Regions from separate parts of the Pseudofrankia sp. DC12 genome, predicted to be linked through region 1. Evidence: riboswitches for the same ligand, from Rfam matches in the RefSeq annotation. Region 1 holds a riboswitch; the other holds the start of a gene.

Region 1 (3,340 bases):
GACCCTCAACCTGGCCAGCCTCGACGGCTCCGGTCGTTCAGGCGGCTACGGATCGACCTGGCCGCCGCCCCGCCGGCAGGGCCCACTGGCGGCGCTCGCCCGGTGGTTCCCCCGTTTCGCGCAGGACGGCCGAATCCCGTGGACCACCCTGATCAGCGCGTTCAGCGTGATCGTGGCACTGGCGGCCGTCGGTGTGGCAGCCGCGGCGGCGCTGGACAGTGGTGGCCGGTCCGCCCATGCCGCCCTGGCCGCCCAGCTGACGATCCCGGACAACCTCGTGGGCCTCACCGCCAAGGAGGCCGAGGCGCGGCTGCACGCGGCCGGCTTCGCGCACTGGCGGTTCGAGCTGAAGCCTGACCTCAAGCCGAAGGGCACCATCCTCAGCGTCCAGCCGGGCGAGGGTATCGAGATCGACCCGACCGACACCGTGACGCTGGTCGTCTCGGCCGGCATGGACTCCGTCAAGATCCCCCAGGTCGTGGGGCTCGCCGACAGCGCGGCCCGGTCCAACCTGCAGGACGCGGGCCTGACTGTCGTCGTACGCCCGATCAGCGGGCCGGCCAGCGTCAGCGCCGGTCATGTGGCCGCGATCTTCCCGGTCGCGGGCACCGAGGTTCCGCCGGGTTCCAGCGTCACGATCCTGGTGGTCGTACCGGCCGGCACGAAGTCGCTGGCCACCGTGCCGTACGTCATCGGGCTGTCGACGAACGACGCGCAGGACGCCCTGCACCGGGCCGGATTCACCGACGTCGCGATCGCCTACGCGGCCGCCCCGGATGCGGCCGGCCTGGTGACCGCCATCGATCCGCCCGCCAACACGACGACGGCCAAGAACGCGACGGTCACGCTGACGGTGTCCACCGGCCCGGGCGAGACCGCGGTTCCCGATGTCGCCGGCCGGACGCAGGCGGATGCCGAGGCCGCCCTGCAGACGGCCGGGCTGGTCGCCGCGATCAAGGTGGACTCCGGGCCGTCGACCATCACCGCCGGGCTGGTGGAGACCGTCGACCCCGCGCCCGGCTCGAAGGTGCCAGTGCAGGCCACGGTGACTATCACGGTGGTCAGCGCGCAGGTCGCGATGCCGGACACGAGGGGTAGCCAGCGCGCCGAGGCCGAACAGCTGCTCGCCTCCTACGGCCTGACCGCCGCCGTGACGCAGCAGTCGAGCAGCGCCGCGGTCGGGACCGTGCTGTCGCAGACGACCACTCCTGGCGCCATGATCGCGCGCGGGAGTACCGTCACGCTCGTGGTCGCCAAGGCCGCCGGCCCGCCGCCGGGCGGCGGCTCGCCTACGACGGGTCCGCCCTCCCCACCAGCCTCGCCCACCCCGACCGGGACCACATCGTCACCGCCGCCCGCCTCGGCGGCGGGCTGACACCGATCGGCGCCCTTCCCGGGGCCTGGCGACCGAACGCGAGGCGGCAGCGCGCGACCACTCACCGGGCGGCTGCCGTCCGTCAGGCAGGGGTCGCCGGGAGCGGTTGCCAGGAGCGAGTCCGGCGACGGCACCAGAATCGTCGGTTCCCGCCGGTAGCATTGTCACGCATTCAGTAGCGACCTCGGCACCGACGGCTGAATCTTGCGAGACGTATACGGAGGTTCTAACCTGGCTCGTGGTCAAGAGGACTGCGTCAAGGCCTGGCTCGCCGTCCGGCAACCTTCGCGCAAGGTGCCCCAGGAACGACCTGATCGCCGCCGGTGACAACTGGTAGCGGTAACGCGGATCTCCCGAACCGGGCACGGTCGCGGGGGTCCACCGAGGCCCCCGGAGGTTGACGTGTCCAAGCGCCCGAACCCCACCCGCGCTGACCTGCTGGCCCTGCTCGGGGCCCAGCCGGAGACCTCCGTCGCGGCCATCTGCCGTTCCTACCTCTCCCGACGCCGGGAGCTGCTGGCCTCCGACCCGGACCACCGCCGGCCCGAGGTGGCCCGGCTGGACGACGCCTTCACCCGGCTGCGCGCCGCCACCGATCTCGAGAGCCGCCTCGACGACTACCCGTGCGCCGAGGTCAAGATCGGCGTCGAGGACACCACCGTGGTGGTGCGCTCGGCGCCCGCCGGCACCGCCAGCGGGGAGTTCCCGTTCCCCGGCGTGGAGCGGGTGCACGTGCTCACCGCCTTCAACCCGCGGTCCCGCCGGCTGCGCCCGCACGAGAACGCCAACCGCCAGCGCGCGCTTGCGGGCCGCGTCGCCACGACCGGCCTGCCCTCGTGGCCCGCGGTCGGCGGCGGCCGCCAGGCGCAGACGAGCATCGCCGTCGCCGGCCTGACCAGGGCACGGGCGCGCGCGCTCGGCGCCGAGTTCGAGCAGGACGCCGTCGTCGAGTGGACCCCGACGGCGTGGTCGGTGGTGCCGTGCGACGAGCTCGTCGCACCGCGCGAGTTCGGCTGGCGTAGCTCGCGGCTCACCAAGCCGCTGCCGGACCCGGCGGCCGCCGCCCGGCGCGCCGAGGCCGCCGCCGCGGCGGACAGGGCCGCGACCGACGTGCGGACGGCGACGGCCGACGGCCTGCCGTCGACCGACGAGGCACGGCCCGCGGACGAGGAGACCGGTCCGGTCAGCGACGCGCACGAGATCCTCGTGGCGGACGCGGTCCGGGCGCTGGCTGCCGAAGAGGCGGAGACCGCGGCGATCGCCCGGGCGCGAGAGCTCACCGCCGCGACGCCGGCGGCGGGCACCGCCACCGACACGACCGCCACCACCGACACCCCCATGGTCACCGGTGGCCCGGCCGCCGAGACCGGGACGGACGGCTCGGGTGGTCCGGCTGCCGGCGGCGCGCCGGCGCCGCGCAAGGCCGACCCGGCGGCCGGGGGCGCCACGCCAGACCCACACGACCTTCCCGCCTCCCACGGCGGTAACGGTGAGTGACGCGGTCGCCTTCAATACCGGCCTTCCGCTCGCCGCCGACCTGCGGACCCACCTGCTCAGCCAGCTCGGCGCCGAGGAGGAGTGGATCGGGCGTGGCCCGGACGGCACCGGGCTGCTCTGGCGCCACAGCGAGCTCGGGACGTTGCTGGAGCTGCTCCCGGTCCCCGACGGGGCGTCGGCCGTCGCCGTACTGCGGGTCACCACGCCGGTCTCGACGATCGGCGATCCGGCCCGCGCGCGGGCCCTCTGCCAGCGGCTGAACGCCGAGATCACCCTGAACCGCTGGATCGCAGGACCCTGGCCGGCCATCCCGGACCGCCCCGACCCGGACGACGACGACGAGGACGAGGACGACGGGCCGGCCGATCGCGCCAGCCTGGCAGACGACCCGACCGAGCCGGCGGTACGGGTGGAGCCGGCGGGCGAAGACGTCGAGGCAGGCTCGGGCGCCGAGGCATCCACCGCCGC
Region 2 (3,340 bases), 460 kb from region 1:
GGTCGGCGCCGATCGGTCGCGCGAAATCTCCAGGCGCGCGCCACCTGGTTGCGGCCCGTCAGACACCGCGCGGCAACATCGACAACGGTCGACGCCACGGGCCGCCGACGGCCCGTCAGGAGGTGGCCGCCAGCGGCGCCCGGCCGGCGACGGCGGCGCGCACGGCGCTGGCCCAGCCAAGGGTGACCGCCTCCTTCTCGACGACGACGTTGTCGTAGGCGGTCAGCAGGGTGGGGATGTCCGGGTGCCGCAGGGCGTTGGCGACCAGGTGCATCCGCCCGACGTACCGGGCCATCGTCAGGTCGCTCGCGGAGTCGCCGATCGCGATCGCGTCCGCCGGGTCGATGCCGCGCCGCCTGAGGTCCCAGGCAACCGCCTCACCCTTGCCGACCCCCTCGGGCACCAGGTGGTAGACGTGCGGGTTCACGCCCAGGTCCGGCATGTGCTGGGGGGCGATCAGCCCGTTGTCACGCATCGAGAGCCAGTCGAAGCCGTTATCGCGCAGCCAGGCATCGACGGTCGGAACGTCGATCTTGCCGCGCAGCATCACGTCGAGCTCGCGGCCTGTGTGCCACGGAGTGTGCAACTCCAGCCGGCCCGGATTGGCGGCGATCAGCTTGTGGAGCAGCTCCTCGGGCACCTGGGCGTAGCCGGCCGGCATCGCGCCGCGCAGGATCTCGCTCTGCCAGCCGTGGTCCCAGCCGACAATCGCGCCGAGCTCGCCGATGAAGCCGTCGGCTCCGAAGATCGCCGCCGCCTCGACCAGCTGCGGCCTGGTCCGGCCGCTGACCAGCACGAGCGTCAGACCGGCGGCATGCAGGCCGACGAGCGCCTGCGCCGCCTCGAGGGTGTGCGACCCGTCCTCGGCGACGAAGAACGAGCCCTTCGGGCCGACCATGGTTCCGTCGAGATCGGTGTAGACGACACGGATGCTCACGCGCGCGGCTCCTCCCGGCGGCCGGGTTCCACGCGATCAGCTCATCCGTCGCGCGGTTCCCGGCCTGGTCCCTGCAACCTTCCGGCAGCCCTAAGTCTTTCTCCCGCCCGGCCTCGGGAGCTGGGGACCCTCCCGGCCGGGTCGGAGGTCTCCCCCGCGGGGCTCCCGGTCGGTCGACGCCCGGCCCGCCCCGCCGTCGTCAGCATGAACGGCCGCGACCGGGACGTGCGATGGGACGCAATCCGCATCACACCCCTGCGCCCAAAAGGACGATGCGCTGAAGGGTGGCGGCGGTCTACAGTACGGACACACAACTGAACATGGCTCATCCAGAGGGGCAGAGGGAACGGCCCAATGAAGCCCCGGCAACCGAGCGGACGAGCCTGCTCGCTGATCCCTCCGGGATCAGCTTCGCCTTTGCCGCGATGCCTGCCCGGGGGGCGACCCCCGGACCCCCGGTGTCGCGCTTCGCGCGACCTAGGTGCTTCTGACCACCCGGTCAGGTGCTCTGACCGAGCACGTCAGGTGCTTCTGACCACTCGGTCAGGCGGTCATCTCCTAGGCGCGGCCCACCCGTGGGCGCGGTCTACGGCAGTGCTCCCCGCGGCAGGTGCCAATTCCGACCCGAGGTGCCATCGTCGGCCCCGGGAAAGATGAGGAGATCCGCGATGACTCTCGCGCCGGAGCGCGCTGCCCAGACGGGCTCGACCACCGATGACGTGAACCCCGCCGTCTCGCTTTCCTGTCGCCACTGCGGCGCGATCTACCCGCTTGGCCCGCAGCACGTCTGTTTTGAGTGCTTCGCACCGCTGGAGATCGCCTATGACGAGGACCGGCTGCGCCGGGTAACTCGCGCATCCATCGAGGCCGGGCCGAAGAACCTGTGGCGCTACGTCGGCCTGCTGCCCGCCGGCCACGACCCGGCCCGCCGGGTATCCCTCGGTGCCGGCTTCACCCCGCTGCGGCCGGCGCCACGGCTGGCCGCCGAGCTGGGAATGAAGACCCTCTGGGTCAAGGATGACAGCGCGAACCCCACCCATTCGTTCAAGGACAGGGTCGTCTCGGTCGCGCTCTCCGCCGCCCGTGACCTGGGCTTCACCACCGTCGCCTGCGCGTCCACCGGCAACCTGGCGCATTCGGTCGCCGCGCACGCCGCCCACGCGGGCCTGCGCTCCATCGTCCTGGTCCCGCACGACCTGGAGGACGGCAAGACCGTCTCCACCGCCGTCTACGGCGGCACCCTGGTCGCGATCAAGGGCAACTACGACGACGTCAACAAGCTGTGCAGCCAGCTCGCCGACGAGTACGAGTGGGCGTTCGTCAACGTCAACGTCCGCCCGTTCTACGCGGAGGGCTCCAAGACGCTCGGCTACGAGGTCGCCGAGCAGCTCGGCTGGCGGCTGCCGGCGCAGGTGGTCATCCCGATCGCGTCCGGCTCGCTGCTGACCAAGGTCGACAAGGCGTTCCGCGAGCTGGGCAAGCTCGGCCTGGTCGAGCCGACGCCGTACAAGGTCTTCGGCGCCCAGGCCGCCGGCTGCAACCCGGTCGCGGCGGCGTTCGAGCGCGGCGTCGACACGGTCTCCCCCGTCCGCCCGTCGACGATCGCCAAGTCGCTCTCGATCGGCAACCCGGCCGACGGCCCGTACGCCCTCGACGTCGCCCGCCGCACCGGCGGCGCGATCACGGACGTCACCGACGACGAGATCATCGAGGGCATGCGCCTGCTCGCCCGCACCGAGGGCATCTTCGGCGAGACCGCCGGCGGCGTGACCGTGGCGAACCTGCGCCGCCAGCTGCGCGAGGGCCTCCTCGACCCCGACGCCGAGACCGTCATCTACAACACCGGCGACGGTCTGAAGACCCTCGACCCCCTCGTCGGCATCGCCCTCCCCACCGCGACGATCCCCCCGACCCTGAGCGCCTTCGAGGCCGCGGGCCTGGGCGACGACTGAGACCCCACCTTCTGGCCTCGTGCGGTCACGATGCGACACCACCCACGAGGCCGGAAGGACGGTCGACTCTGGTCAGCCCCAAACAGGGCCGATCGTGGTTGGACCTGCTTTGAACGTCTGATCGCCGCAGGCTGGCCGCCAGACGCACCCGCAACCGGCTCGATTTCGCGCGTCCTGGTCACCGCCGTCGAGCACCGGTCGTCGGCGCTGTAGACGTGCCACACCGCGTTCGGCAACTCGAGCGCGCCTGTCGACCCCAGCCCCTGCACTGCGGGCGTGGCGACGGCTGGCTACTCAACCGTCGAACTTGGGAGGCCGGTCACAAAAGACAGGGCGTTGTGTCTCTGACGTGCCATTCCCGGTTGTGCGGAGCGCAACGGTCCATAACAATGCAGTTCCTATCGTGCTGCGCCGGGGGGAGCAGACGACGATGTTCATGGCTCTGTCGTGG

Evidence for each region. Region 1 has a riboswitch for S-adenosylmethionine ahead of FRADC12_RS10875 (DUF3293 domain-containing protein). Riboswitches for the same ligand answer to the same signal wherever they lie in the genome.
Region 2: linked by a shared signal. The riboswitch ahead of thrC (threonine synthase) and the one ahead of FRADC12_RS10875 (DUF3293 domain-containing protein) in region 1 are both predicted to bind S-adenosylmethionine.

Annotation. Positions count from the first base shown of each region.
Region 1 covers NZ_KQ031391.1:2,750,738-2,754,077, forward strand. Annotated here, with positions in the region: gene FRADC12_RS28320 (PASTA domain-containing protein) at 1-1,375, shown strand, start outside; SAM riboswitch class IV at 1,616-1,726, shown strand; gene FRADC12_RS10875 (DUF3293 domain-containing protein) at 1,778-2,872, shown strand; gene FRADC12_RS10880 (hypothetical protein) at 2,865-3,340, shown strand, end outside.
Region 2 covers NZ_KQ031391.1:3,209,394-3,212,733, forward strand. Annotated here, with positions in the region: gene FRADC12_RS12710 (HAD family hydrolase) at 116-937, opposite strand; SAM riboswitch class I at 1,260-1,348, shown strand; gene thrC (threonine synthase) at 1,606-2,889, shown strand.